4 regions of the Nocardioides conyzicola genome follow, and region 3 is predicted to be linked to each of the others. Evidence: predicted binding sites of a transcription regulator. Region 3 holds the regulator's gene; each other region holds the start of a gene.
The links. Region 3 encodes LexA, which represses DNA repair genes until DNA is damaged. Its sites were predicted from a motif close to TCGAACANNTGTTCGA; they were not measured.
Positions count from the first base shown of each region.

Region 1: a site for LexA is predicted at 5,225-5,240, ahead of ABEA34_RS04635 (HNH endonuclease signature motif containing protein). Genes of this name have one in related genera too.
Region 2: a site for LexA is predicted at 3,422-3,437, ahead of ABEA34_RS13880 (HNH endonuclease signature motif containing protein). Genes of this name have one in related genera too.
Region 4: a site for LexA is predicted at 5,280-5,295, ahead of ABEA34_RS09420 (HNH endonuclease signature motif containing protein). Genes of this name have one in related genera too.

Region 1 covers NZ_BAABKM010000002.1:338,386-346,126, forward strand. Annotated here, with positions in the region: gene mtrB (MtrAB system histidine kinase MtrB) at 1-1,526, opposite strand, end outside; gene mtrA (MtrAB system response regulator MtrA) at 1,536-2,270, opposite strand; gene ahcY (adenosylhomocysteinase) at 2,296-3,726, opposite strand; gene ABEA34_RS04635 (HNH endonuclease signature motif containing protein) at 3,947-5,206, opposite strand; gene ABEA34_RS04640 (hypothetical protein) at 5,358-5,936, shown strand; gene ABEA34_RS04645 (MafI2 family immunity protein) at 6,004-6,303, opposite strand; gene ABEA34_RS04650 (DUF808 domain-containing protein) at 6,591-7,538, opposite strand; gene ABEA34_RS04655 (acyltransferase family protein) at 7,548-7,741, opposite strand, start outside.
Region 2 covers NZ_BAABKM010000002.1:2,238,761-2,246,501, reverse strand. Annotated here, with positions in the region: gene ABEA34_RS13905 (hypothetical protein) at 1-536, shown strand, start outside; gene ABEA34_RS13900 (septum formation family protein) at 533-1,291, shown strand; gene ABEA34_RS13895 (TrmH family RNA methyltransferase) at 1,298-1,939, opposite strand; gene ABEA34_RS13890 (DedA family protein) at 1,999-2,754, shown strand; gene pyrE (orotate phosphoribosyltransferase) at 2,740-3,264, opposite strand; gene ABEA34_RS13880 (HNH endonuclease signature motif containing protein) at 3,456-4,715, shown strand; gene ABEA34_RS13875 (pyridoxal phosphate-dependent aminotransferase) at 4,841-5,995, shown strand; gene ABEA34_RS13870 (hypothetical protein) at 5,946-6,914, opposite strand; gene clpB (ATP-dependent chaperone ClpB) at 6,928-7,741, opposite strand, start outside.
Region 3 covers NZ_BAABKM010000002.1:793,263-801,003, reverse strand. Annotated here, with positions in the region: gene ABEA34_RS06940 (MXAN_6640 family putative metalloprotease) at 1-435, opposite strand, end outside; gene ABEA34_RS06935 (alkaline phosphatase family protein) at 493-1,731, opposite strand; gene ABEA34_RS06930 (alkaline phosphatase D family protein) at 1,728-3,413, opposite strand; gene ABEA34_RS06925 (phosphatase PAP2 family protein) at 3,417-4,226, opposite strand; gene lexA (transcriptional repressor LexA) at 4,315-5,031, opposite strand; gene ABEA34_RS06915 (ABC transporter permease subunit) at 5,101-6,132, opposite strand; gene ABEA34_RS06910 (ABC transporter ATP-binding protein) at 6,129-7,037, opposite strand; gene ABEA34_RS06905 (GntR family transcriptional regulator) at 7,034-7,423, opposite strand; gene ABEA34_RS06900 (LysM peptidoglycan-binding domain-containing protein) at 7,657-7,741, shown strand, end outside.
Region 4 covers NZ_BAABKM010000002.1:1,300,070-1,307,810, reverse strand. Annotated here, with positions in the region: gene ABEA34_RS09450 (universal stress protein) at 1-517, shown strand, start outside; gene ABEA34_RS09445 (hypothetical protein) at 525-1,136, opposite strand; gene ABEA34_RS09440 (MFS transporter) at 1,133-2,476, opposite strand; gene ABEA34_RS09435 (class I adenylate-forming enzyme family protein) at 2,497-3,999, opposite strand; gene ABEA34_RS09430 (STAS domain-containing protein) at 4,166-4,519, shown strand; gene ABEA34_RS09425 (alpha/beta hydrolase) at 4,558-5,172, shown strand; gene ABEA34_RS09420 (HNH endonuclease signature motif containing protein) at 5,425-6,672, shown strand; gene ABEA34_RS09415 (hypothetical protein) at 6,743-7,135, shown strand; gene ABEA34_RS09410 (hypothetical protein) at 7,351-7,632, opposite strand.

The DNA.
Region 1 (7,741 bases), 450 kb from region 3:
CCGGGCCGGCCCCAGGCCTGGAGCCAGCCCCCGTGCAGGTGGGTGTCCTCGAGGGCGATCGACAGGCCGAGGCCGGTGCCGCCGCTCGTCCGGGCGCGAGCCGGATCGGCCCGCCAGAAGCGGTTGAACACCATCGCGGCCTCACCGGGCGCCAGCCCGACGCCGTAGTCGCGGACCGCGATCGCGGCGGCGTGCTCGTCACCCTCGACCAGGACCACGATGTCGCCGCCGGCCCGCTCGGTGCCGGTGTGGTCGATCGCGTTGGTGACCAGGTTGCGCACGACCCGCTCCACCCGGCGTACGTCGGCCTCCGCCAGGCAGGGGTGGTCGGGCGCCTGGACCACGACCTCGACGTTGCGCTGGCGAGCGAGCGGGCGGGTGGCGTCCACGATGCGGTGGGCGACGTCGACGAGGTTGATGTCGTCGAGGTCCAGGACGGCGGCGCCGGCGTCGAACCTGCTGATCTCGAGCAGGTCCGCCAGCAGCGTCTCGAACCGGTCCAGCTCGGTCTGGAGCAGCTCGGCCGACCGCGCCGTCGTGGCGTCGAAGTCGCCGCGCGCGTCGTGCAGGACGTCGCTCGCCATCCGCACGGTCGTCAGGGGGGTCCGCAGCTCGTGCGAGACGTCGGACACGAACCGCCGCTGCACCCGGCTGAGCTCCTCGAGCTGCCGGATCTGACGCTGCAGGTTGCTGGCCATCTGGTTGAACGACGTCGCCAACCGGGCCAGGTCGTCCTCGCCCGAGACCCGCAGCCGCTCCTGGAGGTGCCCGGCTGCGAGCCGCTCGGCCACCCGTCGCGCGAGCCGGATGGGGGTGACGACCTGGCGGGTCACCAGCCAGGTCATCCCGGCGACCAGCACGACGAGCAGCACGGCCGCGGTGAGCAGCGCGCGGGTCACCAGCGCCATCGTCTCCTCCTGCTCGTCGAGCGGGAAGAGGTAGTACAGCGTGTAGGTGTTGGCGTCGGCCGGCAGCAGCACCTGGGAGCCGACGACGATCCCCCGCGACGACGTGGTGGTTCCGTCGATGTCGGTGGTGTGGATCGTCGTGTAGGTCCAGGCCGTCGGCGCCTCGGCGTCGAAGTGCTCCTCCAGCGAGATCGGGACGCTGCTGGTGTCGAGCAGGGGGCTGGAGTTCACGCCGCCGTCGGCGATCCGTCCGCCCGGCCCGGTCGGTCCGGCCAGCACGACGTAGAAGCCTCGCGTGGCGCCGCGCCGGATGATCGGGTCGATCAGGTCCGCCTTCTGGCTGGCGACGTCGGCGTCGGTGCCGGGCACCGCCTCGAGGCGGTCCCGGGTCTCGGCGGTCTCGTCGTTGGCCTCGGCGACGACGGCGTCCACGCGGTGGTCGAGCAGGCCGTCCTGGATCTGCTGGAGCAGGTACCAGCCGACCACACCGATGACGGCCACGGAGAGCAGCACCGTGCTCGCGACGACCCGCGCCTGGATCGACCGGCGCCAGAAGGTCAGGGCCCGGCGTACCGGCTCCGGGAGCCAGCGCGACCCACGGGGGCGCAGGTGCAGCATCGCCGAGCCTTACGCCGTCCCGGCCTTGTAACCGACGCCCCGCACGGTGACGACGATCTCGGGGCTCTCGGGGTCGTGCTCGACCTTGGAGCGCAGCCGCTGCACGTGCACGTTGACCAGGCGGGTGTCGGCGGCGTGCCGGTAGCCCCACACCTGCTCGAGGAGGACCTCGCGGGTGAAGACCTGCCAGGGCTTGCGGGCGAGGCAGACGAGCAGGTCGAACTCGAGCGGGGTGAGGCTGATCGGGACGCCCGCACGCGAGACCGCGTGGCCGGCGACGTCGATCGACAGGTCGCCGATGGTGAGGTTCTCCTGCGCCGGCGTGTCGAACCGCCGGATCCGCGCCCGGATCCGGGCGACGAGCTCCTTGGGCTTGAACGGCTTCACGACGTAGTCGTCGGCGCCGGACTCGAGGCCGACGACGACGTCGACGGTGTCGCCCTTGGCCGTCAGCATCACGATCGGGACGCCGGACTCGGCGCGGATCTCCTTGCAGACGTCGATGCCGTCCTTGCCGGGCAGCATCAGGTCGAGCAGCACCAGGTCGGGCTTGTAGCTGCGGAACGCCTCGACCGCCTCGTCACCGCGCGTGACCATCCGGCTCTCGAAGCCCTCCTGCCGGAGGACGATCGTGAGCATCTCGGCGAGGGAGGCGTCGTCGTCGACGACCAGGATCCGGCCCTTGGTGTTCTGGTCGTTCGGTGGGCCGGAGGGCGCTCCGGCGGGCTCGCTCATATCTTCCATACTGCCAGCCCGCCCGAGCGCGATCTCAGTATCGGTACTGGTCCGACTTGTACGGGCCCGCGACGTCGACGCCGAGGTACTGCGCCTGGTCGTCGCTGAGGGTCGTCAGCTTCACGCCCAGCGCGCCGAGGTGCAGGCGGGCGACCTCCTCGTCCAGGTGCTTGGGGAGCACGTAGACGCCGACCGGGTAGTCCTCGGGCTTCGTGAAGATCTCGATCTGCGCGAGGACCTGGTTGGTGAAGGAGTTCGACATCACGAACGACGGGTGGCCGGTCGCGTTGCCGAGGTTCATCAGGCGACCCTCGGAGAGCACGATGATCGCGTTGCCCGACGGGAAGGTCCACACGTCGACCTGCGGCTTGACGTTCTTGCGGACGACGCCCTCGAAGGTCTCGAGGCCGGCCATGTCGATCTCGTTGTCGAAGTGGCCGATGTTGCCGAGGATCGCGTTGTGCTTCATCTGCGACATCTGCTCGACGGTGACGACGTCCTTGTTGCCGGTCGCGGTGATGATGATGTCGGCCACGTCGAGGACGTCGTCGAGCGTCGAGACCTGGTAGCCGTCCATCGCCGCCTGCAGCGCGCAGATCGGGTCGATCTCGGTGACGATGACGCGGGCGCCCTGGCCGCGCAGCGACTCCGCGCAGCCCTTGCCGACGTCGCCGTACCCGCAGACGACCGCGACCTTGCCGCCGATGAGGACGTCGGTGGCGCGGTTGATGCCGTCGATGAGCGAGTGGCGGCAGCCGTACTTGTTGTCGAACTTCGACTTGGTGACCGAGTCGTTGACGTTGATGGCCGGGAAGAGCAGCGAGCCTTCCTTCATCATGTCGTAGAGGCGGAGCACACCGGTGGTGGTCTCCTCGGTGACGCCCTTGATCTCACCGGCGATCTTCGTGTAGCGGTCCTTGCTCTCGGCCAGCGAGGCGTTGAGGACGTCGAAGACGATCTTCTGCTCGTGGCTCTTGGCCGAGGCCGGGTCGGGCGCCTGGCCCGACTTCTCGGCGTCGACGCCGAGGTGGACGAGCATCGTGGCGTCGCCACCGTCGTCGAGGATCATGTTGGCGAAGCTGCCCTCGGGCCAGTTGAGGATCTGCTGGGTGCACCACCAGTACTCCTCCAGCGTCTCGCCCTTCCAGGCGAAGACCGGGACACCCTGCGGGTCCTCGGGAGTGCCGTTGGGGCCGACCGCGATCGCGGCGGCCGCGTGGTCCTGGGTCGAGAAGATGTTGCAGGAGGCCCAGCGGACCTCGGCACCCAGCGCGACCAGCGTCTCGATGAGCACGGCGGTCTGGATGGTCATGTGCAGGGATCCGGCGATCCGGGCGCCGGCGAGGGGCTTGTCGGCCCCGTAGCGCTCACGCATCGCCATCAGGCCGGGCATCTCGTGCTCGGCGAGCTGGATCTCGGTGCGGCCGAAGTCGGCCAGGTTGAGGTCGGCGACCTTGAAGTCCATGTGTCTGCTCCTGGGGTCTGGCGAGGGGTTGCTACCGGGAATCCGAGGTTAGAACGCGTCGCACCCAACCGAAGAATCCTCGATGCCTCCGCTATCGCAGACCTCCGGCGGGCTGGTCGGCTTGGCGGTCTGCTCGGGTCGACCGTCGTGGTCACCGCTGCAAGAGGACGCCGGCGGACGTGACTGTGACCCCACGGGCCGGTGGCCGGTGGGGTGGGGGTCAGTGGGTTCGTCGGCGTTTGTGGGTGAGGTCGTTGGTATAGGTGCGGCCCATCGGTGAGGTCCACACGAAGGTGGTGAGGGTGGGTCGGGTGTAGGTCCAGTAGCCGTGGGTCTTGAGGCGGTGGTGCAGCCGGCACAGCGGTGCGAGGTTCGACGACGTCGTCGGTCCGAGTGGCCATGGCTGGATGTGGTCGAGGTCGCAGGTCCTCGCGGACTTGCCGCAGCCGGGGAACACGCAGGTGGGGCAGGTCAGGATGACCTGCTCACGCATCCGTGCGGTGGGCGCGTAGGAATCGGCGGTCAGCTCCACGGCCAGGTCGAGGACCGGGCGGATGCTGACGCGGGTGTTGCCCTTCTGGCACCACTCCGCGAGCTGCTCGACGGTGATCGTCGAGCCGGTCGACGAGGCACCCTCGACACCGACGATGCCGTGCGGGGCGCGGGTGTCGTGGTGGGTGTAGATCACCAGCTCCCGCTCACCGGAGCCGTCAGCGAACAGCCCGAGCGCCATGGCGCGACGCGCATCGAGGTCCAGGGTGGGGTGCTCGTCGAGGAGGGCGTGAGCCTTCGCCTTGATCGCGGCTTCCAGGGCGAGCGCGTCGTCGAGGTCGAGGAGTCCTTCGATCGGGACGTAGCCGTGGTTGTGCTTGGCGTCGTCGAGCCCGACCCGCAGGAAGGGGCCAGTGCTCGCGCGCTCGTCTTCCTCGTTGTCGGCGTCGGCCTCCTTGGCCGCGGCGTTGGCAACGCGTTCGATCTCGGCGAACGAGCAGGTGTGCGCGATGGGCGCCAGGATCGTGTCGACCTGCGCGGCTGCCTGGGGTGGCAGCGCGATGGTGTGCTCGGCGACCCGGCGGGCCTTCCACACCTGCACCTCACCGGCCATGACGCGGTCCCACAGACGAGGGAGGCGGTGCTTGGTCTCGATCGCGGATCCGATGAGCTTGCGCCCACCGGTCGAGGTCGTGCCGACGGCGACCGCGAACTCGGTGATCGCGAACTCCGACACCGTCGGTGCGCCGTACCCCGCGACCTCGAGCGGTCGGTCGCCGAACAGCACGTTCGCCTCGAACAGGGGGTGGTCGGCGAGAGCAGGGGCGTCGTCGCCGGGGTGCGCTTCGCCCCATGCGGCGGCGAGCTCGAACTCGTGGGCTTCGGCGAGGACCTTCGCGCGGTGGGTGACCTCGGTGGCAGCCAGCAGCGCCTCGTCGCGGGACCGAGGTCCGGCTTCGAGAGTGCTGCGGCGCTTCCGAGTGGGCATATGGCACACTATCACGATTCGAACGTATGTTCTACTCCATTTCGACCTCGCGCAGTTGCCTGTGGAGCGAGTCGTCGGCAGCGCAGCGCGTTATCAACGGCATGAGCGGATGCTTGGGTTGCTCTTGAGCGGCGTGCGCCATCATTGCTCGGTGACGACGACACCGACGCTGGATGAGCTGATCACCCTGCTCGTCCGCGGCGCATCAGAGGAGCTCTGCTTCTCAGGCGTTAACCACGAACTCCGGGAGGACGGCACGTGGCGAAGGTCGCGAGTCTGGCGTCAGAACAGGTTGGCCAGGATCGAGGACCTGTCCGGAGACAGCACCCTGATCGCCGGCGACCGAACCTATTGGCGCAAGTGGCCGTCAGACCCGACGTTCGTGGCGCTTGAGCGGCCCGCTGACCACGACACGTTCGACCTCGGCTCCTGGACGATGCTCGACCCCGACGAATATTGGCGAGACTGGTTGACCCAGGATGCCGAGGCCGTCCTGACTTCTCTGCGTCAGGTGACCTACGAGGGCCGTGACGCCCTGCAGTTCGTGGCGCCCGAGGTCAAAGGCGGTATGCCCACATTGACCGTTGATGTCGAGCTCGGCCTTGAAGTACGAGCCAAGCGGGCCGACGTCGGCGTGTTCCACTGCTGGACCGATCTCCGCACCGACGAGTCGATGAACGACGACCTCTTCCTGCATACGGCGCCGTTGTCCAGCAACCTGGGCTCCTGAGCAGGCGCCTCAGCACGTCGCGCTCATCGGCACGACCGAGCGCACGCCACGCGGAAGAAGCAGATGGTCAGGGCTCCGGCTCCCAGCGCATGAACACCCAGTGCTCACCGGGCAGCAGGTCGCGGGTCGCGTTGGGGACCGCTCTGAACCTCACAGACACGCCGGGAGGAAAGTCGGCGATGCAGTAGGTCTCGGCCGAGGACACGCACTCCGCCTGCACCTCGCCGACCTCGCCCTCGTACAGGAACCGGGCCTCGACGGCTCCTTGCTCCGAGGAGCCTTGGTGCGACACGGCCACCGCCCGAAGGTCGCTGGTGACCTGCTCCCACAGAGCCCGCATCATCGACAACATCACGTCGGTACTCATGTCGGCCACGGACGGAGTATCGCCCGCTCATCGGCCATGTGAGTGCGTCTTCGCTCGTTGCAGAAGCGGCAGCGGACGCGCTCACGGCAGCTGCGGCTGTCGGTGCGGTGCGCAGGAGTCCGCCGTACTTCTGCGGCGGTGACCACGACGGTCGACCCGAGCGGACCGCCAAGCCGACCGGGGCTGGAAATCGCCCGTGGTGCCACAGCGGGCGGTGACCACCCTTTCCGTCTGTCGCGTCGCCGACAGCGATCACAGCGCGCCGCGGCGCTGGCGACACCGAGCGATCAGTGAGCGACGGCGGCCTTCTTGCGGCGCGGGATGACGTGCAGGACGCCGAGGACCACGGCGCCGACGACCAGGCCGAAGACGGCCGAGAGCAGCGTGTTGGTGAGCCAGCCGGCGATGCTGCCGAGGGTGCCGCCGACGGCGTGGTGGACCTCGTGCTCGAGGTGGTGGACGAGGTCGTACGGCGCGTGCCAGCCGAGGTCGTCGAGCCCGACGATCTCGATGTGGCCACCGACCCAGAGCATGGCGGCGATCCCGACGACGGAGATCGTGGAGAGGAGCTTGGGAGTGCCGACGAGGAGGCCGTGGCCGATCTTGCCGGCGAAGCCCGTCGAGCGCTCGGTGAGGGCGAGCCCGATGTCGTCGAGCTTCACGATGATCGCGACCACGCCGTACACCGCGACGGTGATCGCGATCGCGACGACGACGAGGATCAGCAGCCGGTTGAGGAACGGCTCGTCGGCCACCTCGTTGAGCGCGATCACCATGATCTCGGCGGACAGGATCAGGTCGGTGCGGATGGCGCCCGAGACCATGGCCTTCTCGGCGTCCGCGCCGACGACGCCCGCCGGCACGGCCTCGTGCTCGTGGCCGCGCAGCCGGCCCCAGACCTTCTCGAAGCCCTCGTAGCACAGGTAGGCGCCACCGACCATCAGGATCGGCGTCAGCAGCCCGGGCAGGAACTGGCTGAGCAGCAGCGCGATCGGCAGGATGATCACGAGCTTGTTGCGCAGCGAGCCGATGGTGATCCGCTTGATCATCGGGAGCTCGCGGTCGGCGGTCACACCGTGGACGTACTGCGGGGTCACCGCCGTGTCGTCGACGACCACACCGGCGGCCTTGGTGGTCGCCCGCCCGGCGGCCGCACCGACGTCGTCGACCGACGCGGCGGCCATCTTGGCGAGGGCGGCCACGTCGTCGAGCAGTGCGAAGAGCCCTCCAGCCATGCGGGAACGCTAGCGGACGGCCGTTGGCTCCCCGACCTCGGAGGCCGCGCGGTGGTGCAAACCGGCGTCCACGCCGGCCTCGATCTCGGCCTGTACGTCGGGCTGGACCTGATCCTTCGCGACCGTGAGGTCGACGGCGTGCTTGGCGTGGCGCTCGGCGTACCCGAGCGGGTCGACCAGGTGGGTGAGGCGCGACGACACCG
Region 2 (7,741 bases), 1.4 Mb from region 3:
ACCACACGACCGTGGTGATCGCGGTCGGTCAGCTGAAGGCCGGCGTCACCTGGGACTCGCCCGAGAAGACGATCTCGAAGAACGTCGGAGCCCAGTGCGGCGCTGCGTTCGCCGCCAAGATCGGCTCGAAGCCCGCGCTGCTCATGTACTCCCAGTACAACTGGTTCTGGTTCGCTCCCACGGACGCGGAGCAGGAGGCCGGAGCTCGCTGGTTCTCCTGCCACCTCGCCTCGCTCGAGGACAACGCGCTCAGCGACCTCCCGGACAAGCTGCCCCGGGCCGGCCGCAACCTGCCCGACGTGCTCGCACGGTGCTACGTCGGGCGCAAGTACGCCGCGACCACGTGCGCTGACCGTCACGACTGGCGGCTGTCCTACGCCACCGTGGTGCGGATGAAGCCGACCGCGAAGAACCTCGACAAGGCCGCCAAGCGGATCTGCCCGCGCCACGTGTCCAGCCGCGTCTGGCTGCGGTCGGCCGTGCCGATCGACCGCAAGTCCTTCGCCATCGGCTGCTCGACCAAGACGCACCGATGACCCGCGCCCTGCGCTGCCTCGGCGTCACCGCCGTCCTCGTCCTGCTCGCCGGCCTCCTCGGCGTCGGCCCCGCCTCGGCGGGCGAGACCGACCCCGACCCGCTGGCCGGCGCCCCGGCCGTGGGCGCCTGCTACGACCTCACGCTGAAGCAGGCCTACGGGCACTCCTCACCGAAGCCGGCGGTGGAGTGCACCGGCGACGAGACCATGTTCGTCACCGCCGTCGGCGAGGTGCCGGCGTCGTTCGACTGGGCGGACGTGAACTGGAAGAAGTTTCCCGCGGCCATGTCCCGCAAGCTCACCACCACCTGCGACCCCGCGACCAAGAAGCTGCTCGGCACGCCGACGCGTCGTGCGCTGACGCTCTGGGACTCGTACTGGTTCGCACCGAACAAGAGGGAGATCGCGGCCGGCGCTCGGTGGTTCAGCTGCTCCGTCGCCCTCACCTCGTCCACCAAGCTGCTCGACCTCCCGGCAGCGGGGCCGGCCAAGATCACCGGCTCGATCCCTGACGCCGTGGCGCGCTGCGCCAAGGCGGTCAAGGGTGGGTTCGCGGCGGTCGCGTGCTCGGCCTCTCACCAGTACCGGACGACGTTCTCCAAGGTGGTGCGCGGCAAGGCCACCGACAAGAGCGTGCTGAAGGCAGCGAACCGCACCTGCCCACGCCACGTCGTCTCGCGCGAGTGGCTCTACCGCACTTCCTGGGTGACACGGACGACGTTCGTGCTCGCGTGCTCGAACAAGACCCGGCACTGACCCAGCTCAGCCCCGCCAGGCGCCGTCGCCCGAGAGGTCGGCGTGCTCGCGCACCCAGGAGTGCATCGCGATCGCGCCGGCCGCCGAGGCGTTGATCGACCGGGTCGACCCGAACTGGGCGATCGAGAACGTCGCGTCGCACGCCTCGCGCGCGCCGTCGGAGAGCCCCGGGCCCTCCTGGCCGAAGAGGAAGCACACCTTCCTCGGCAAGGTCGTCGTCTCGAGGTGCAGCGAGCCGGGCAGGTTGTCGACGCCGTACAGGACGACGCCCTGCTCGTGGAGGTACGCCGCGAGCTCGGTGACGCCTGCGTGGTGCCGGACGTGCTGGTAGCGGTCCGTCACCATCGCGCCACGCCGGTTCCAGCGGCGGTTGCCGACGATGTGCACCTCGGCGGCCAGGAACGCGTTCGCCGTGCGGACGATCGAGCCGATGTTGGCGTCGTGCTGCCAGTTCTCGATCGCGACGTGGAAGTCGTGCCGCCGTGAGTCGAGGTCGGCGACGATCGCCTCCATCGTCCAGTACCGGTAGCGGTCCACGACGTTGCGCCGGTCGCCAGCGGCGAGCAGCTCCGCGTCGTACCTCTCCCCCTCCGGCCAGGGCCCGACCCACGGGCCGACCCCGACCTCGTACGGCGCGCGCTCGTCCATTCGGGGAACGTTAGGGGATCGGCCCCACGACATGCGGACCCGGCAGGTACCGTTTGTACGTGACCGCGCTCCTCGCGTCCCCCCACCTGAACCCGATGCTGTTCGGCATCAAGTGGATGGACCCAGACTGGCTCCTCTCCGAGTTCGGGTCGAGCCTGATCTGGCTGAGCCTCGTCATCGTCTTCATCGAGTGCGGGTTGTTCTTCCCGTTCCTCCCGGGTGACACCCTGCTCTTCGCCCTCGGCCTCTTCATCGCCGGCGAGCAGATCCACATCCTCGGCGTGGGCTCGCCGTTCCTCGAGCTCGTGATCGCCGTGCTGCTGCTGACCACCGCTGCCCTGCTGGGCAACGTCGTCGGCTACGAGATAGGCCGGGCCATCGGGCCTCCGCTCTACAACCGCGACGGCCGGATCCTCAAGCGCAAGTACTTCGACGACACCTCGGCGTTCTTCGAGAGGCACGGCAGCAAGGCGCTGGTCATCGGCCGGTTCGTGCCGTTCGTGCGGACCTACATCACCGTGGTCGCCGGTGTGACCCGGATGGACCGGCGCAAGTTCTTCTCCTGGAGCCTGGTCGGCGCCGCGCTGTGGGTCGTCTCGATCACGCTGCTCGGCTACTTCCTCGGCAACGTGCCGCGGCTCGGCCCGTTCCTCTCCGAGAACATCGACTACGCGATCTTCGTGATCCTGCTCTTCACCGTGATCCCGATCGGCTTCGAGGCGATCAAGCGGCGCCGGACCCACCACGCCGAGCGTGAGGCCGCGCGCAACGCCGTACCGGTCCCCGACGTGCCCGAGGAGTCACCCGCGGGCTGAGTCCAGCTGCGCCTTGGTCAGCACCGGGCGCACCTCGAGCCCGACGTCCGCGAGCGGGTTCTGGTCGACCGGGCTGCGGTCGATCGCGCAGACCACGACCTCGACCGTCGCGCCCAGCGCACGCAGCGCGTTCGTCGCGTCGCGAACGGCGCCGCCGGTGGTGATCACGTCCTCGATCAGCGTGATCCGGCGGCCGGCCACGTCCGGACCCTCCGCGAGCTTGTTGGTGCCGTAGGTCTTCGCCTGCTTGCGCACGAACAGCGCCGGCCGGCCGGTGAGGCTGCTGACCATCGTCGCGATCGGGACGCCGCCGAGCTCGAGCCCACCGAGCAGGTCGGTGTCCTCCGGGAGCAGCCCGACCATCTCGCGCGCGACCCGGAGCAGCAGCGCCGGGTCGGCCTCGAAGAGGTACTTGTCGAAGTACTCCGTCGCCTGCTGACCCGAGCGGAGCGTGAACTCCCCCGTCAGTCGGCAGATCGCGTCGATGTCGGCAGCCAGCGTCTCGTCCACGCCGCAGAGCGTAGTCGGGGACGCCGGTGGTTGAGGAGGCGCGCCAGCGCTGTCTCGAAACCCCCGCAGCCGAGGCAGGGGCGATGGCGCCAGGCCCGAGGCTCGAAGCCACCACCCACCGGCGGGTGATTGGAACCGCTTCGTCTGAAAACTTTACTCGAACATATGTGCGAATCGTGGTAGGCTGTGGTATGGCCACTCGGACCCGCCGTACCACCCTCGACCCTCAGGTCGAGACGGTGCTGCGCGCCGCCGAGGTCACCCACCACGCCGAGATCATGGCGGCGGCACGGACCTACGAGCTCGCCGCCACCTGGGCCGAGCTCCACCCCGGCGACGACGTCGACCCGGTCGTCGACGACGACGGCAACCTGGTCATGTACGGCGATCAGCCCCTCTCTCTCGCCGGCGAGGGCGCGCCCACCGTCGCCGAGTTCGCCATCCCCGAGTTCGCCGCCGCGGTCGGCCTCTCCCCCGTCGCCGGCCGCAAGCTCGTCGGCTCCGCCCTCGAGGCCAAGCACCGCCTCCCCCGGCTCTGGGCGCGCGTCATGACCGGCGAGGTCCCCGCCTGGAAGGTCCGCCGGATCACCGAGCACACCCACCGCCTGCCCGCGGGCGGCGCGCAGTACGTCGACGCGGCGCTCGCCCCGATCGCCCACGACTGCTCGTTCGCCCAGATCGAGTCCACAGCGATGACCGCGGTCGAGCAGTACGACCACGAGCGGTTCGAGGAGCTGAGGCGCCGGCGCGCCAAGCACCGGCACCTCGACATCGCCCTGGGCGACGCCGCTCTCAACGACGGCCTCGTCCCGGTGACCGGGCTCCTCGACCTGGCCGACGCGCGTGCTCTCGAAGCCGCGGTCAAGACCAAGGCCCACGCGCTCCTCACCGAGCACCCCGAGCTCGACCTCGACACCCGCCGCGCCATGGCCCTCGGCCACCTCGCCGACACGTCGCTGGCCGGCGGCGGCAGCGGTGCCCGCGAGCTCGTGATCTACGCCCACCACGACTCACGCCAGACCCACGGCGTCGTCAACGTCGAGGGCGGCAGCTCCCCGATCACCATCGACCAGCTCGCCGAGTGGTGCCGCCAGGCCAACACCCGGGTGTCGATCCGCCCGGTCCTCGACCTGAGCGAGCACCTCTCGACCGACGCCTATGCACCCGGCTCGCGTCTCCGCGAACAGATCGTCCTGACCTGCCCCACCTGCGTCTTCCCCGGCTGCGGCCGATCCGCCCGTCGCTGCGACCTCGACCACATCACTCCCTGGCATCGAGGCGGCGCCACCACCTCGCGGAACCTCGCACCCCTCTGCCGACTGCACCACCGCCTCAAGACCCACGGCTTCTGGACCTACCGCAGGCTCACGATGACCTCCTTCGAGTGGACTTCACCCATGGGACGCGTCTACCTCAGCGACCTCACCCACAAGCGACGACGAACCCACTGACGCCACCCCGCCGGCCCCGCCGGCGGGGTCACAGCCATGCCTCGGGCCACTTGGTACGGTGCGCCCCGACCGAACGCGCCTTCCACTTCGCCGGTCGACCACGGCGCGGCGCTACTGTCGGCCGCATGCTCGCGCACCGACTCGAGGGCATCGCGCCCACGATCTTCTCGGAGATGTCCGCCCTCGCCGTCCGCACCCAGTCGGTCAACCTCGGCCAGGGGTTCCCGGACGTGGACGGACCGCCGGAGGTGATCGCGCGGGCGGTGCACGCGCTGGAGAGCGGGCTCAACCAGTACGCACCCGGGCCGGGGACGCCGCCGCTGCGCCAGGCGATCGCCCGCCACCAGCAGCGCCACTACGGCATCGACCTCGACCCCGACAGCCAGGTCGTGGTCACCACCGGCTGCACCGAGGGCATCGCGGCCGCGCTGCTGGGGCTGGTCAATGCCGGGGACGAGGTCGTCGTCATCGAGCCCTACTACGACTCCTACCCGGCCATGCTCCAGATGGCGGGCGCCGTACGGCGTCCTGTCACGCTGCGGTCTCCCGACTTCCGGTTGGACGTCGACGAGCTGCGCGCGGCCGTCACGTCGCGGACCCGGTTCGTGCTCCTGAACTCGCCGCACAACCCGACCGGCACCGTGCTCACCCGCGACGAGCTCCAGGCGGTCGCCGACCTCGCGATCGAGCACGACCTGGTCGTCATCACCGACGAGGTCTACGAGCACCTCGTGTACGACGGTCGCGAGCACGTCCCGCTCGCCACCCTGCCGGGGATGTTCGAGCGCACGCTGACGCTCTCGAGTGCCGGGAAGTCCTACTCGTTCACCGGGTGGAAGGTGGGCTGGGCGACCGGACCGGCCCATCTCGTCGGCGCCGTGCTCGCGGCCAAGCAGTGGCTCACCTTCACCTCCGGCTCGCCGCTTCAGCCGGCCGTCGCGTACGCGCTCGACGAGGAGCCCGACTTCCCGCTGGCGCTGGCGGCGGACCTGCAGGCCCGCAGGGACCTGCTCTGCACGGGGCTCACCGACGTCGGCCTCGACGTACGGGTCCCGGAGGGCACCTACTTCGCCACCACCGACATCTCCGCACTCGGTTGGACGGACGGAGCGGCGTTCTGCCGTGCGCTGCCCGAGCGGGCCGGGGTCGTCGCGATCCCGACCCAGGGCTTCTACGACTCCGACGCCGGCCGGCACCTGGTGCGCTGGGCGTTCTGCAAGGAGCCGGCCGTCATCGCAGAGGGCCTCCGACGCCTGGCGGCGGCGGACCTGGCGGGGTAGCGCGGGCGAACCACGGGCGCGTGTCGGCCCGCAGCAGCATCCCGATGCACGCGACGCTGGCGAGGAGCGGCAGGACCAGCAGGAAGGCGCCGACGGCGACACCGACCAGGCAGAAGACGGCGCAGGTGGCCGCCGAGACGATCAGCACGATCCGGGCCCAGTCGATGCGGCGGAAGACGAGCACGGCGAGGACCGCGGCGGACAGGGCCCACAGGACGAGGCCCGCGAGCACCAGGAAGGTGAACCCGATCAGCACGGTGTCCGAGACGCCCTGGTCGGCCAGGTCCGGGTTCTGCCGGTGCGCCTCGTCGAGCATCAGGTCCGGCGAGACGGCGAGCACGACGGCGGTCGCCAGCAGCCCGACCACCACCAGCCCGCTGAAGACCCAGGTCAGCACGCAGGCCCACAGGACCGTCGGGGGCCGCTGCGCGTCCGACGGCGCCACCGTGGCCGGCGCAGCCGGCGCCAGCGCCGTACGGCGCTCCGGGATCGGGTCGCCGTTGAACCACGCACGCGCGGGCTGGAGCCACAGGATCGCGGCCGAGGCCGCCACCACCGAGGTGATGAAGCCGCCGGTCACCGTGCCGGCGAGGAAGAGCGGTACGGCGAGCACCGTGACCGCCGCCCGGGCGCTCCGGCTGCGGCGTAGCACCTGGTAGCCCAGGATGCCCGCGGCGGTCGCGCACCCGGCCGTCACCATCGCGAGCGTGCGGATGCCGGAGACGACCGTGTCGCTGCCGATCCCCAGCTCCGACCCGGGCGAGGTGGCGAGGAAGGCGTTGATCTTCTGCTGGGTCTCCAGCGTGTGCAGCCCGGAGAGCCGGTCGATGACGAGCCCCAGCGCGAAGACCGACCCGACCATGATCAGCCACCCCGCCATGGTCACCTGGCGGGGTCGCGTCGGGGTCGGGTCGCTCACGCCGACCATTTCATCACGCCGTCGTCAGCTGCAGACCATCGCCGGACGGCGCCCGCTCGATGGTGACGCTCCCGCCGTCGGCCACCTCGCCCGCGATCAGCGCCTTCGCCAGCGGGTCACCGATGGCGTTCTGGATCAGCCGCCGCAGCGGACGGGCGCCGTACGCCGGGTCGTAGCCGGTGTCGGCAAGCCAGCGCTTCGCGTCCTCGCTGACCGAGATCGTGATCCGGCGTACGGCGAGGCGCTTCTCGAGCAGCGCGAGCTGGAGGTCGACGATGTGGGTGAGCTCGTCGAGGGTCAGCGCGTCGAAGATGACGATCTCGTCGAGCCGGTTGAGGAACTCCGGCTTGAACGAGCCCCGCACGGTCGCCAGCACGGACTCCCGCTTCTGCGTCTCGTCCAGCGAGGGGTCGACCAGGAAGTTGGAGCCCAGGTTGCTGGTCAGGATCAGCAGGGTGTTGCGGAAGTCGACCGTGCGGCCCTGGCCGTCGGTGAGCCGCCCGTCGTCGAGCACCTGCAGCAGGATGTCGAAGACCTCGGGGTGCGCCTTCTCGACCTCGTCGAGCAGCACCACCGAGTAGGGGCGGCGGCGCACGGCCTCGGTGAGCTGGCCGCCCTCGTCGTACCCGACGTAGCCGGGAGGGGCACCCACGAGCCGGGCCACCGAGTGCTTCTCGGAGTACTCGCTCATGTCGATGCGCACGATCGCGCGCTCGTCGTCGAAGAGGAAGTCGGCGAGCGACTTCGCGAGCTCGGTCTTGCCGGTGCCGGTCGGGCCGAGGAAGAGGAACGAGCCGGTGGGCCGGTTGGGGTCCGAGAGCCCGGCG
Region 3 (7,741 bases):
CTTGTACGTCGCCAGCACGTGCTCGGCGACGTTGCCGGCGTCGTTCACGAAGTCGGAGGTGGCCTGGCCGTTGTCCCAGTGGACCAGGACGTTGTCGCCGAACGCCCGGGTCTGCTCGTTGGTCCACCCGTAGACCTGCGGCGGGCGGCTCAGCAGCCGGGAGGCCTGGGCGCGGTCCGTGCGGGAGAGCTGGTCCTGGCGGATCCGCAGGTCGCGCAGCGCGAGCGTCAGGTCGCGGCCGTCGGCGTCGGCGGCTGCGGGGTCGGCGAGGATCGACTGCACCTGGTCCAGCGCGTCCGCCGCGGCATCGGTCGACGCGGTGGGCTCCGGGTTGCCCGTCTCGGCGTGAGCGGGCATCGACAGAGCCCCGCCGACGAGCGTGGCGGCGAGCAGCGTGATTGCGGGCAGGGTCAGGCGACCGAGAGGAATACGCACCCCCCTACTGTCCACGACCGGACCAAGAAACGCCCAACCCGGCGTGTCGGCCGGCGCCTACAGCAGGGCGCGGCCGTCGTAGCCGCCTCGGGGGTGACCGGCCTTGAAGAAGGAGGCGAGGGTCGGGGCGACGTCGACGGTGCGGGCGACGCGGGTGTCCGCACGACGGCGTACGACGGAGTGGCCGCCGGCGATGAAGAAGGGGATCGCTCGGGTGGCGGGGTGGCCGTGGTTGCCGGGGATCGGGTTGGAGGTCGCCGGGTCGGGGTCGCTGAAGCGCCAGCCGGCCTTGCAGAAGACGACCACGTCGCCGGCCTGCGGGCCGAGCCGCAGGGTGCGTTCGCGGCGGTCGTGGGCGGACAGCACCCCGGGCTGGGCCCGGGCGATCCGCCGCATCCGGCGTACGGCGTCCGCGCGCTGCGACGCCGGACCGGTCCAGTAGAGGAGGTCGGCGCCGCCGTTGTCGGCGATCTGGACCTTGCCGGCGAGGAGCGGGTCCGCGGCGAGCGGCGCGGTCAGGCTGATCACGTGGTCGGGCGTCGACCAGTCCATCGAGTGGTCGGCGAGCACGATCACGATCGAGTGGCTCCACTTGCCCTGGTCGTGCAGCGCGTCGATGAAGCGGCCGACCTGCGCGTCGGTGTCGGCCAGCGCGGCCCGCCGGGTGGCCTTCAGCCCGAGCGGCCCGGTGATGTCGGCGTGCCCGAACCGGTCGATGTCGCCGAGGTTGACGAACATCAGGTTCGGGTCGAAGTCCTCGAGCATCGTCAGCGCCGCCTCCATCGTGAAGACGTCGGGCGCGTGCTCGGTGATCGGCAGCGTCGGCCGCGGCTCCCACCGGTGCGTGGCGCGACCGCCGAAGACGCCGTAGAGGTACTCCTTCGACAGCACGGTGCCGGTCGTGGCGCCGCGACGGTTGAGCCGCTCGATGATCGTGTCGCAGCGGATGTCGCTGGCCCGGTCCAGGTCGCGCACGACCTTGGCGCGACGGTCGTAGATCGAGTTGGCCGGCACGCCCGTCCGGTCGGGGCGCAGCCCGGTCATCATCATCACGTGGTTGGGGATGGTCTCCATCACGGGCATCGACGCGGCCCGCGGGAAGCGCAGCCCGCTGCCGCGCAGCGCGGCCAGCCGCGGGGTCAGCCCGCTGTCGAGCTCGTCGGGTCGGCAGCCGTCGATGACCAGCACGTAGGCGCGCTTGCGCGGACGGGCGGCGTACGCCGCGGCGCCGGGCAGACTGGAGAACACGAGGCCGGCGGCGCCGGCCTGGAGGAAGGTACGGCGCTCCAGGTTCACAGCGGCTTCGCCACCTTCTCGATGCGGCCCGTGCCGGTCTTCGTGGCGTACGACGTCGACCAGGTGATCGGGGTGTCCCGATCGGCCCGGTCGCCGATGACGTACCAGTCCATCTGCGCCCGAGTCGCCGTCAGGTCGAGCACCGAGAAGCCGTGGCTGTCGAAGTCGACGTACTGGATGTGCCGGTTGTTGGCCTTGATCAGCTCCTCCACCGCGACGCTCGTGGTCCGCGGCGGTGTGCCGGTGATGTCCTTGAGGTTGTTGGAGGTCACCGACGAGCACACGAACTCGACGCCGGCGGAGTCACCGAGGGGGTACGTCGACGCGTCGTACGGGAGCTCGGCCGCCCAGCCCGAGTGGATGTCGCCGGTGATGAAGAGCGCGTCGGTGACCTGGTGGTCGCGGATGTGGGCGAAGACCTCGCGGCGGTCGTCGGTGTAGCCGTCCCACTGGTCGACGTTGTAGGCGACGCCGTCACGCGGCAGCAGCCCGGTCACGTCGTCGACCGGGTCGACCAGGCCGTCGGGCAGGGCACCGAAGTCGACCGGCGCGATCATCACCGGGTTGCCGACGACCTTCCACTGCCCGCCGCCGCGGCGGAGGCCCTTCTTGAGCCAGTCCATCTGCTGCCGACCGGTGATGGTGCGGTCCGGGTCGCTCACGTGGCCGTCCGGGACCTTGAGCTGCTCGTCGCGGTAGGTGCGCAGGTCGAGCATGCTCAGCTCGGCGAGCCGGCCGAAGCGGAACCGCCGGAAGAGCCGGTCGCCGTCGCGCAGGGCCGCGGTGCCGTTCATCCGGACCGGCATCCACTCGTCGTACGCGCGGTGTGCGCGGGCCCGGCGTCGTACGAAGGAGCCCTCGCCGGTGGTGTGGTTCTCGGCGCCGGCCTTCCACTGGTCGTTGGCGACCTCGTGGTCGTCCCAGGTGATGATCCACGGGTACTTCGCGTGCAGGTCCTGGAGGTCGCCGTCCTGCTTGTACTGCGCGTGCCGCTGCCGGTAGTCGGCGAGCGAGAGGACCTCGTGCGACGGCACGTGCTTGCGGATGTCGCGGTCGTCGTTGCCGTAGCCGTACTGCCCCGGGCCGTACTCGTAGAAGTAGTCGCCGAGGTGGATGACCGCGTGCAGGTCGTCGCGGTCCGCGAGCCCGCGGTAGGCGCTGAACCAGCCCGCCTGGAGGTTGGCGCACGAGACGATCCCGAAGCGCAGGTGTTTGGGCGAGGCCGAGACCGCGGGCGCCGTCCGGGTCCGCCCGACCCGGCTGGTGTGGCCGTCGAGCAGGAAGCGGTAGTGGTACCAGGTCGCCGGCTTCAGCCCCGTCACGTCGACCTTGACCGTGTGGTCGCGGCTCGGCCCGGTGCTGAACGTGCCACGACGTACGACGTGCCGGAAGCGGCGGTCGGTCGACACCTCCCACGCGACCTTGACGCGCGGGCCCTTGCCGGAGCCGGGGGTGCTGGCCGCGGTCGGCGTCACCCGGGTCCAGATGAGGACGGCGTGGGGGAGCGGGTCACCGGAGGCGATCCCGTGGCGGAAAGGCCGGTGGCCGGCTGCGGCGGCCGGCCCGGACGGGAGGCCGGCGACGGTGAGTGCCGCGGCACCCGCGGTGCCGGTGGCGAGGACGGCGCGCCGGCGCAGCTGGGCGTCGGCGAGGGGGAGCGACGGTGGCATGTCCTCAGTCATGCCTCAATCAACGACCGTTGACTCCTCGCGTGATGGTCGTTCATCCAATGTTCTCCGAGGCCAGAGCGACGGCAGCGAGATCCGGCCGATCGCCTGGGCGGCCGCCCAGCCCACCAGGATCACCAGCCAGCCCATCAGCGCGTCGATCACCCAGTGGTTGCCGGTGCCCACGATGACGATCGCGGTGCCGAGGGCGTACGCCCAGCCGAGGACCCGGACCCACTTGCGGGTCGCGTAGACCTGCAGCGCCAGCGCCACCCACAGCGACCACCCGGCATGCAGCGACGGGAACGCCGCCAGCTCGTTTGTCAGACCGCCGAGACCGCGGGGAGCCGAGGCATCGGCACCCCACCAGCCGTCGGCCGCGTGCAGGCTGAGCACGTCGACGTACCCGCTGAGGAAGCGCGGCGGCGCCGTCGGCATCATCAGGTAGGCCGCGAGGCCGAGCAGCGTGCCGATCACCAGGGCCCGCCGGGCCGGACCGTAGCGGTCGGCGCCGAGCCGCCAGAGCCAGACCAGCACGGCGGCGGTGACGACGTAGTGCAGCGTCGCGTACCAGTAGCTGCCGGCCAGGCCGAGCACCGTGTGGTCGGTGAAGAGCTGGTTGAGCGGGCCCTCCCAGCTGATGCCCAGGAGGTCCTCGATGTGCAGCAGGTCGTTGGCGCGGTTGAGCGCCGGCTGCAGGCTGGTGTCGGCCAGCAGCCGGGCCAGGCTGTAGAAGACCCAGAGCGCCAGGATCAGGAGCAGCTCCATGATGGCGCGCGCCCAGCCGGGCATCGTCCGTTGGCGGGCGAGAGCAGGTGCCGTGGTCACAGCACCAGCGTCTTTCATCGGCCCTCCCGTGGCATCGGGGATCTCCCCCTAAAGCAACCCAGGGTCCGATCAGGTCATTCCCGGGTGATCAGACCCGCCTCAGGACCGCGGTCACCTTCCCGAGGATGGTGGCGTTGGTCCCGTCAATGGGATCGTAGTTGGCGTTGTGTGGCAGCAGCCACACCTTTCCGTCCTTGCGCTGCAGTGTCTTGACCGTGGCCTCGCCGTCGATCAGCGCCGCGACGATCTCGCCGTTGTCGGCGGTCTGCTCCTTGCGGATGACCACGTAGTCGCCGTCGCAGATGGCCGCCTCGACCATCGAGTCGCCGGAGACCTCGAGCAGGAAGAGCTCGCCGTCGCCGACCAGCTGCTTGGGGAGCGGGAAGACCTCGTTGTAGGTCTCCTCGGCCAGGATCGGGCCGCCGGCCGCGATCCGACCCACCAGCGGGACGTACGCCGCGGCCGGCACCTGGTCGCCCAGACCGGTCTCGTCGTACGACGACTCGTCGGCGCTGCCGAGCGAGCGCCGGGCCGCCATCACCTCGGGCAGGAACACCTCGAGCGCCCGCGGCCGGTTGGGGTCGCGCTTGAGGAAGCCCTTCGCCTCGAGCACCTTCAGCTGGTGGGCGACGCTCGAGGAGCTGGTCAGCCCCACGGCCTCGCCGATCTCGCGCATGCTCGGCGGGTAGCCGCGCGTCTCGATCGCGTCCTTGATCGTCGCGAGGACGCGCTGCTGGCGGGGGGTGAGCCCCGTGGCGTCGGGCGGCCCGTCGGGCAGCTCGCGCACCGTCATCTTCTTGACCATGGGGGTCACGCTAGCCATCACGGGCGCTCTGTTCAAACATTTGTTCGAACGGGCGTGTCGGCCCCGCTCTCATGTCCGCCGCCGCCGGATCTGCCAGAACGTGAGCGCGGCGAGGCCGGCGGACGCGACCAGGTAGAGCCCGGTCTCGGCGTACTGCAGCGGCCAGAAGTGGGTGCGGGGCTGGTAGACGAGGCGCTGCCGGTAGCCCGCGTCGGCGAGCTTGCCCAGGCAGGTGTCCAGGGTCCCGGGCGCCGGCTCGACGCGCGCGGTGCCGCTCTCGTGCTCGCTCGGGGGCTGCGGCAGGCAGTCGGTGACCGCCGAGGGCAGGGCGGCGACGTCACCGTCGGCGTCGACCGTCTGGTTGGACAGGACCCAGTCGCCCGGCCCCTTCGCCTGCACGCTGATCCGCCACGTCCCCGAGCCGTCCGACAGGATGCCGTCGAGGTTGGACTCGGAGATGACCGTGTACGACGTGGTCGCCGGCACGAGGTGCGGGCGCACCCACAGCGGCACCGCGACCTGGACGCACACGTAGACCGCCAGGGTCAGCGCCATCGCCGGGAGCGAGCGCCGCAGCACCAGGCCGAGCAGGGTCCCGAGGAGCAGCGCGAACACGGCGTACCCCACCGGCACGAGGCCGCGCATCGCGAACGAGACCGGGGTGAGCCGAAGCGGCAGGCTGCCGTGCTGGGCGCCGGTCACCCCGTCGAGCGGGTGTGCCCACCAGGTGATCGCGAGGCTCAGCGCTCCGACGACCACCACCGTGGCCAGCACGGACAGGCCGAGCTTGACCGCGAGCCACCGGCTGCGCGTGACCGACTGGTTCCAGACCAGCCGGAAGGTGCCGGTCTCGAGCTCCCGCGCCACCAGCGGCGCACCCCAGAAGACCCCGATCAGCGGTGGCGCGACCGCTAGCAGGAGGACGCCGCCGTAGAAGAGCAGCCGGTCGTTGCTGGTGAGCAGGTCGTAGATGCTGACGTCGCGACTCGCGAGGTCGGCGAGCCTCGGGCCGGTGACCGCGAGGACCACGCAGGCCGCCGCCGCCAGTCCGACGGCGATGAGGAGCTGGGTGCGGAACTGCCGCCAGGTCAGCCAGATCATCGGAGCACCTCGAGCTCGGGACGGGGGGAGGCGGCGGCCGCAGCGCGCTCCATGTAGGCGAGGGCGAGGTCCTCGAGGCTCAGGGCCGTGACGGACCAGGCCGGGTCGAGGATCGGCGCGGTCGTGCGGACGACGTACGTCGACTGCCGGTCGGTGTGGCTGGCCGAGACGACGTGGAGGTCGGCCGGCAGCGTGTCCGGCTCGCGGCGCGGGCCGGAGAGCCGGTGGTGGGTCGCGAGCACGTCGTCGACGTCGCCCGCGACCCGGATCTGGGAGTCGACCAGGACGGCCACGTGGTCGCAGACGCGCTCGAGGTCGGAGATCACGTGGGAGGACAGCAGCACGCTGATCTCGTGCTCGGCGACCGCCTCCATCAGCGCCGAGAGGAACTCCCGACGCGCCAGTGGGTCGAGGCTCGCGACCGGCTCGTCGAGGACGAGCAGCTCGGGGCGCTTGGCGAGGCCGAGGGTCAGGGCGAGCTGGGCGCGCTGGCCGCCGGACAACCGACCGGCCTTCTGGCCCGGGTCGAGGCCGAGACGCTCGATCCGGCCGCGGGCGATCGCGTCGTCCCAGCGTGGGTTGAGCCGGGCGCCCAGGCGCAGGTGCTCGGCGACGGTGAGCCCGGCGTACGTCGGGGTGTCCTGCGCGACGAAGCCGACCTTCGCCAGCTGGGCCGCGCCGGCGCCGGGGACGCCGCCGCACACCTCGATCGACCCGACGGTCGGGGCCAGCAGGCCGACGACGAGGTCGATTAGCGTGGTCTTGCCGGCGCCGTTGGGCCCGACCAGCCCGGTGACCCGGCTCTCGGGGATCTCGAGCGAGCAGTCCCGCAGCGCCCACTTCTTCTGTCCCAGCCGCCGGCGGTACTGCTTGCCCAGGCCTCGCGCGGCGACCACGGCGGTCATGCGATGTCCTCGTTCACGGAGCGAAAGGTGCTCACGAAGAGCGCCTCGATGCTCTCCTCGTCGAGCCCGGCCATCCGCGCCTTGACCAGCCAGCGGGCGAGGTCGCGGCGCAGCGGCTCGTGCGCGGCGAGCGAGGAGTCGGCGAGGGTCCGGGTGACGAAGGTGCCCACGCCCGGACGGGCGGCGACCAGGCCGTCGCGCTCCAGCTCGCGGTAGGCCTTGAGGACCGTGTTGGGGTTGATCGCCAGGCTCGCGACGACGTCCTTGACGGTCGGCAGCTGGTCGCCCTCGCTCAGCAGGCCGAGCCGCAGGGCCCGGCGTACCTGGTGGACGACCTGGAGGTACGGCGAGACGCCGGACCGCGTGTCCAACGAGAACTCGATCATCAGGACTCCATTCATCTAGGTGACTAGCACAATAGATCGATGTCGCCCGACAAGTCCATCGAACAATTGTTCGGCCGAAATGCTTGCGTCGTTCGAACAGGTGCTCTAACGTCGTACACACGTTCGATCGAACACCTGATCGAGACGGTGGCCCAGACGGAGCAGGACCGACTGTCGGTGGTCGCCACTAGAACTGGTGTCAACGAGAAGACCACCTTCCCCAGGAGCCCCACATGAGCACGATGACGATCGACCAGACCCTCACCTTCCAGCGGGTCCAGGCCCGGCCGAGCGGCAGCGTCCGGCTCACCCGCCGCG
Region 4 (7,741 bases), 510 kb from region 3:
GGCCGCCCGCGTCCCGTCGCCGGTCGTCTCGGTCCCGGACGACTGGCCCGGCGGCACCCCGCGCGTCGTCGTCGGTGTCGACGACCCCGAGGACAGCGCCGAGGTCCTGCTCGAGGCCTTCGCCGCCGCCTGCGCCCTCGGCGCACGGCTGACCGTCGTGAGCACGTGGTGGCGGGCGCCGGGGACGGGCGATCGAGCCCTGTCCCAGGTCGAGGACCGCGCCCGATCGGAGCACCTCAGCGACGCGATCGAGCGGGCGCTGGCCGACCTGCGGCCGGCGTACGACGACGTCCCGGTCGAGGTGCAGGTCCGCAACGCCCGGCCCGGGGAGGCCCTGATCGAGACGTCCGCGGGTGCCGCGCTGTGCGTGCTCGGCCGGCACGACCCCCTGCTCCCCGTGGGCTCGCGGCTGGGTCCGGTGGCGCGCTCCGTGCTCCGCGAGGCGTCCTGTCCCGTGCTGCTCGCCGCGCCGCGGCACGCGCATCGGGTCCACAGCCAGCAGGCCCGTCTGGCCTGAGCGGTGGTCAGACCAGGCCGCGCAGCCGGGCGACGAGGGAGTCCTTGACGGCCTGGGTGATGGCCGCCTCGAGCTGGCGGTTGAGGTCGCCCTGGTCGTCGAGGTTCGCGAGCAGGGCCCGCAGGTCGAGCTCGTCGATCGCGCGGGTCAGGACGTCGTCGGTCTTCAGTGCGGCGTCGATCACGGAGTCGGGGATCGCGCGGACCAGGGCCTCGAGGAAGCGGTTGAGGCCGGCGTTGTCGAGAGCCTCGTCGGCCAGCTCGGACGCCGGCGGCAGGGACCCCTCCTCGTCCATCTGGTCGACGGCAGCGAGCAGACCGGAGCGCAGGGCGTCGATCTCGGCGTCCGTCCGGGTGCCGCCCTGCGCGAGCTCGAGCGTGAGCGCCTCGCGGCTGACCCCGAGCTGGCAGGCCGCGTTGTCGAGGCCGATCAGGACCAGCCGCTCGGTCAGGGCGTCGATGCCCTCGGACTGCGACGTCACCGTCCGGGCCGCGCACGGGTCGGACGGTCGGAGCGGCTCGAACTCCCCGCCGCCGTACGCGACCTGGACCGAGAGCACGCCGCCGACCAGGACCAGCGCGAGAGCGGGCAGGCCGGCGGCGCGGAGACGGGCGTTCACGACCGCCGCCGCCCGCCGGGGACGACCACGGCCAGCAGGGCGAGCAGAGCGAGGCCGGCGCCGACCAGGAACGAGTCGCGGAAGGCGCGGGTCGCTGCGCTCTCCAGCTGTACGTCGAGGTCGCGCTCGAGCTGCGCGGCCGCGGCCCGGGACCCGGGGGCGAAGTCCGCGGCGACGAAGGCGTGGTGCAGGTCGGGCACCTGGCCCTGCTGGTCCGCGAGCTCCCCGCCGAGCGCCTGGGCCAGGGCGACCTTGTCGTCTGCGGGCAACGGGGCGTCGAGCACGAGCGACGTGATCGCCTCCTGCGCCGGGACCTGGGCGTCCTGGAGGTCTCCGGTGAAGACCGGCGTCAGGATCGCCAGCCCGACGACCACGCCGAGGTGGCGGGCGCTGATCGTCCAGCCGGCGTGCTCGACCCGGGGGAAGCGCAGGTGCAACGCCTGCGCGGTGAGCCGGTCGACGGTCAGGCCGAGGCCGAGGCCGACCAGGGCCTGGGGCGCGACCGTCCAGCCGAGCGCCGCGGAGGGCAGCAGCGCCAGGCCGACCAGCCCACCGGCGACGAGGAAGCATCCCGTCGCGACCTCGACCTCCCGCGGACCCGGCAGCAGCCGGGCCAGCGGGCGGGCGGCGACCGCAGCGACGGGGACGACGGAGACGGTCAGCGCCGCGGCCGCCGGCGAGTGCTGCCAGCCGTCGACGAGGAGCAGCACCAGCAGGAACAGCGCCGCCGTCAGCGCCGCTGACAGCAGGGCGAGGGTCAGGTTGGGACGGATCGCCGGTCGGTGCCGGTCCGAGGCGGGCACGAGGACGGCGCGGACGGTGAGGGCGGCCGGAACCGCCAGCACCGCGACCGGGACCTGCACGACGAAGATCGACTGCCACGAGATCGCCTGGGTGAGCAGCCCGCCGACGACCGGCCCGGCGGCGGTGCCGATGACGCCGGCCGTGACCCAGGTGGCGATCGCCCGGCGCTCGCCGTACAGCCCGACCAGGAGCTCGAGGCACCCGACCAGCGCCAGGGCCCCGCCGAGCGCCTGCACGCACCGGGCGGCGATCAGCACCTCGATCGTCGGCGCCACCGCACACCACGCGGAGGCGGCGGCGAAGACCGCGATGCCGGCGGCGGTGAGGATGCGCGGCTGCCCGCGGTGGAAGAGCAGGGCCGCCGGGACGGCGACGAGCCCGAGCACCAGGTTGAACGAGATCAGCACCCAGGCGACCTGCGCGACGGTCGTGTCGAGGTGCCGGAGGATGTCGGGCAGGGCGAGCGTCACGACCGCGGAGTCCGCGAGGACCATCGCCACGGTCACCGCGAGGAGAGGGCCTACGGCGCGACGCACCGGGTCATCCTCGCAGCCCTCTACTCCGACGGCGTGCGGAAGTCGGCGCGGTCGATGGCGCGTTTCAGGATCTTGCCGGACGGGCCCTTGGGCAGCGCGGGAAGCACCTGCACGAGATGGGGCACCTTGTAGGCGCTGAGCCGCTCCTTGGCCCAGGTGCGGAGCTCGTCGGTCGGGAGGGTGGCGCCGTCGCGGAGCACGATCGCGGCGGCCACCTCCTCGCCGTACGTCGGGTCCGCGACGCCGACGACGGCGGCCTCGACGATGTCGGGGTGCTGGTAGAGGACCTCCTCGACCTCGCGCGGGTAGACGTTGTAGCCGCCACGGATGATCAGCTCCTTGAGCCGGTCGACGATCCGCAGGTCGCCGTCCTCGTCGAGGGTGCCGAGGTCGCCGGTGCGCAGCCACCCGTCCTGGATCGCCTCGGCGGAGGCCTCCGGGTTGCGCCAGTAGCCCTTCATCACGATCGGCCCGCTGACCCACACCTCGCCGACCTCGCCCGTCGGCACAGGGCGGCCGTCGGGGTCGCGCACCTCCAGCCGCATGCCGGGTACGGCGCGGCCGACGGCGCCGACCTTCGGCTCCTGGTCGTGGGGCGTGGAGGTCGCCCACCCGGACGTCTCGCTGAGGCCGTAGCCCTCGCGGATCCGGACGCCGAAGCGCTCCTGGAAGGCCCGGATCGCCTCCGCCGGCAGGGACGCCCCGCCCGACGAGGCCATCCGGAGCTGCGTGAAGTCGTCAGGGCTCCAGTCGCCGGGGTCGTGGAGCATGGCGTTCCACATGGCCGGCACGCCCGAGACGATGGTCAGGCGGTGGTCGCGGATCATCGCGAGCAGCCGGCCCGCGTCGAACGGGTGCAGCAGCGAGACCGGGGCGCCGAGGGAGATCGCGATGTGCAGGACGATCAGCTGTCCGTACACGTGGAAGAGCGGCAGCGCCGTCCCCACGCGGTCGTTCGCCGGGTCGAAGGCGAGCCGCTGACGGGCCGCCTCGACCAGCGCGAAGATCCCGCTGACGCCGAGCTCGGCACCCTTGGGGCGCCCGGTCGTGCCCGACGTGTAGATGATGATCGCGGTCTCGTCGCCGGCGCGGTCGACGGGCTCCGGCAGCGGCCGCCCCTGCGGCCAGTCCGCGAGATCGCCCAGTGTCCACAGAGGTACGCCGCGCTCGGCTGCCGCCCCGGTCGCCGCAGCAGTCGACTCGTGCCACGCCACCACCAGCGAGGCGTCGGCGTCCTCGAGCACGTAGCCGATCTCCGGCGCGGTGGCCATCACGTTCATCGTGATCAGCACGGCTCCCGCCGCGTGCAGCCCGTAGTAGGCGGCGACGAACTCGGGCACCGTCGGCGCGATCAGCACCACCCGGTCGCCCGGCCGGATGCCGGCGTCGACGACGCGGCCGGCGTACGACGCGACCAGGCCCCGCAGCTCGCCGTACGTCATGGTCTCGTCGCCGGCGCGGACGGCGACCCGCGCCGGGTCGTCGGTCGCGTGCTCGAAGACGGCGTCGGCCAGGTTGCTCATGTCCCAGGTCTACCTCGTGCCTCCTGGCGATGGCGCGCGACCCGGCCGGCAGCCCCCTCTAGGGGTGTAGCGGGGGTGGTGGGCCACCCGTAGCGTCGAGAGCAGCCGGGACGGGTCCCAAACAAGTGCCATGGTCCCGGGTCGCTTCACACATTGTGGGACCCAGATGAACCTCTTCTCAGCACTCGCTCTCCATTCGCCCCATGCGCACCTCGTCCTGAAGGGCGAGCTCGATGCCTTCAGCGCGATCCGGCTGCAGGACCGCCTCGACGAGGCGGTCTCTTCCGGTTGCTTCTCGTTCGACGTCGACCTCGACGCGGTGTCCTTCGTCGACGCCGGCGGCCTGAGCCTGCTGGTGCGGCTCAGGAACAGCGTCATGCCGCACGGCGGTGCGGTCTCGGTGGTCGCGGCCAGCGGACGGTTCCGCAAGGTCGCCCGCATCGCGGGCCTCGGTCACGCGTTCGACCTGCACCTGCTCCCGGACGACTCCGCCGCGCCCCGCCTCGAGAGCGTCGGGTAGCGACCGCGCGCGCTGGGGTCGGTCGGCAGACTGGTCCCATGTCCACCGCCCGTCTGGTCACGACGTACGCCCCGGCTCGTCCGGATGCGGTCGTGCTCGTGCTGCACGGCGGCGCGTCACGACCAGGCAGTCCCGCCGTCAGCCCGGCCCAGCTGTCCGTGCTGCGGATGGTCCCGGTCGCGCGTCGGATCGCGCGGGCCGGTCGCGGGCGGGTCGCCGTGCTGCGCCTGCTCAACACCCACCGTGGCTGGGACGCCTCGCACACTCCCGTCGACGACGTCGCCTGGGCGCTCGCCCAGGTGCGGGAGCGGTACGGCGACGTCCCCGTCGGACTGGTCGGTCACTCGCTCGGCGGCCGGGCGGCGCTGCTGGCCGGCGCGCTGCCGGGTGTCCGCACCGTCGTCGCGCTCAACCCGTGGGTCTACCCGACCGACCGCGCCGACCTCACCGGACGAGACGTGCTGGTCGTGCACGGCACCGACGACCGGGTCGCCTCTCCCGAGCGCGCGCGGGTCGTCGCGTCCGCGATCCCCTCTGCCACCTTCCTCCCGGTCGAGGGAGGCAAGCACGCCATGCTCCGGCACGGCTCTCGCTTCGAGCGTGCCGCTACTGACTTCGTGCTGTCGTCGTTGCTGGGGTGCGTGCGGGACTGAGGGCCGAATCCCGGCGGCCTGCGGGTCCGCTCGGGTTGGCCGCCGATAGGCAGCTACGCGGGTACGGCGGGTGGTGGGTTGCGGTCGGCGCCCGGCTCTCCGGTTGCTTGAACGCTCGTACGAGGAGCTCCACAGGCGCACCCGTCGGGTGTGGATGAACGCCGATGATCGTGATCTTTTCGTTACCCGCAACCCTGTGGATAAGGCCTTCTGAGGCCTCTGACTGTCGGTGGCCAGTGCTTGGCTTGTCACATGACAGCGATGACCACGCCCCACCACCAGGTGGCCTCGGCGACCGCGCGGATGCGCGGGATCGTCGACGCCCTGGTGGACGCGTCGGTGTGGTCCATGTCCTCTGGCGAAGCGGCGTCGACGCTGGTGGAGCTGACGAAGCTCGAGGCCCAGGTCGTCGAGCTCCGCGCCCGGGTCGCCCGGCACGCCGACGAGCTGCAGGTCGGCACCGAGACCGGCGCGACCTCCACCGCGACCTGGCTCGCTCATCAGACCCGGCTCACCCGGTCGGAGGCCCACCGGACCGTGAGCCTCGGCTACGACCTGGACACCCACGACGTGGTCCGAGACGCCCTCGCTGCAGGTGACCTCCGCCCGGAGCAGGCGCAGGTCATCGTCCGGGCGGTCAAGGAGCTGCCCGACGATCTGGACACCGACCTGGTGATCCGGGCGGAGCGTCATCTCGTCGAGGCGGCTGCCGAGCATGACGCGAAGACCTTGCGGATCCTCGGCCGTCGCCTGTTGGAAGTGGTGGCGCCGGACCTGGCGGACCAACACGAGGCCGACCTCCTCGAGAAGGAGGAGGCCAAGGCCGCGCAGGCGATGCGGCTCACGATGACCGACGACGGCCACGGCAAGACCCACGCCCGGTTCACCCTCCCGACGGTCCAGGCCGCGATGCTCAAGAAGATGCTGCTGGCGATTGCGGCACCGAAGCATCAGGCCGCGACCCACGGCGCCGGCGTCGTACGACGCCCGGGTCCTGAGCGGATGGGCCGCGCGTTCGCCGAGCTCATCGAACGGATCTCCGCGAAGGATCTCCCGAGGGTCGGCGGCACCGACGCCACGATCGTGATCCACATCGACGTCGACGTGTTGACCGGCAAGCTGCAGAAGGCCGGGGTGCTCGACACCGGCGAGCGCATCAGCCCCAGCCAGGTCCGCCGGCTCGCGTGCACGGCCCGGATCCTCCCCGTCGTCCTCAACGGCAAGTCGGAGATCCTCGACGTCGGCCGCGCCAAGCGGTTCTTCACCAAAGCCCAGCTCACCGCCATGGCCATCCGTGACGGCGGCTGCGTCGCCGACGGGTGCGACTGGCCACCCTGGATGTGCCACGGGCACCACTGGCAGAGATGGGCCGACGACGGCGACACCGACCTCGACAACGGCGGCTTGCTCTGCCCCCGACACCATGCAAGAGCCCACGACCCGACCTACGAGACCACCCATCAACCCACCGGCAAAGTCAGCTTGCACCGCAGGTGCTAGGCCGATTGCCCCGACGCACTCTCACGCAGATGTGCGGGCGACGGTTCGCACGGGGACTACCGTCTCGTCGATGTTCGGAAAGCGGTCGCAAAGCCGACCAGCGCGGGATCCAACTGCCGAGAGCATCGAGGTCCTGCTGGGCGATGCGGCGTCGCGCCACCCTGCGGGCACTTGGCAGGGACGCGCTCAGCATGCCCTGACCATCTGTGCCTGCGTCACGCTCAATCAGTCGCCCGACTGGATCATCTTCGACACGGTCGACGGCATCGGGTGGCGGCGCTGGCCCGACGATCTCCCCGACGAGGAGATGGTGCGTGCACCGCTCGAGGCAGGTGGTCACGCCGATCCATTCGACTTGCTTACTTGGCTACAGGGGAATGCCTCGGATCCGTGGGCGAGTGGTGACGGAAACGGTCACCCGGAGGTCGTCGAAGCGTTGCAGCGGTGGGTCATCAACGCCTGATCAGACCGCACTGACCTGCCGCTGATATCGCGAGGTCAAGCCGATGATCGGTCACCCCAGTGCAGCACACGCTTTGGCACGTGCTTGTGTCTTGAGGGTCTGACGAACGGCTTCGTCGGCGTCGTCCTGCAGGCCGATCTCAGACACCGGGATGGCGTAGCGAGCGATCTCGAAGTCCGCGCTTGCCAGCGACTGCATCTGCCGAGCAGCGGACGCTAGGAGAGCTGCGGACCCAACCAGAAGAGAAACGCCACGAACTCGACGATCAGGACCACGATCACGACGGTGCCCCCAGCCAAGACCCCGACGCCGACGTCCTTCGACGAACCCTCCCGACTCCGCAGCCAGAACCCAAGGATTCCGGTCGTGATGAGGACTCCAGCGATGACGCTCCCGGTGCCGTGACCGGCGTTGCCGAGCGCGACCAAGATGGCCAGCAACGCAATCGTCGTCACGATCGTCGCAACCACACGTGTTGCCAACGATCCAGAGTTCATCGAGCTCCCATTGCCACTGACCGGCGAGCTGACGGCGGAGGTCTGCGCAGTCGGCAGTCCATGGGCGAGATCGTCTCATCCTGGACACCCGGCGACAGCCGAACGCACT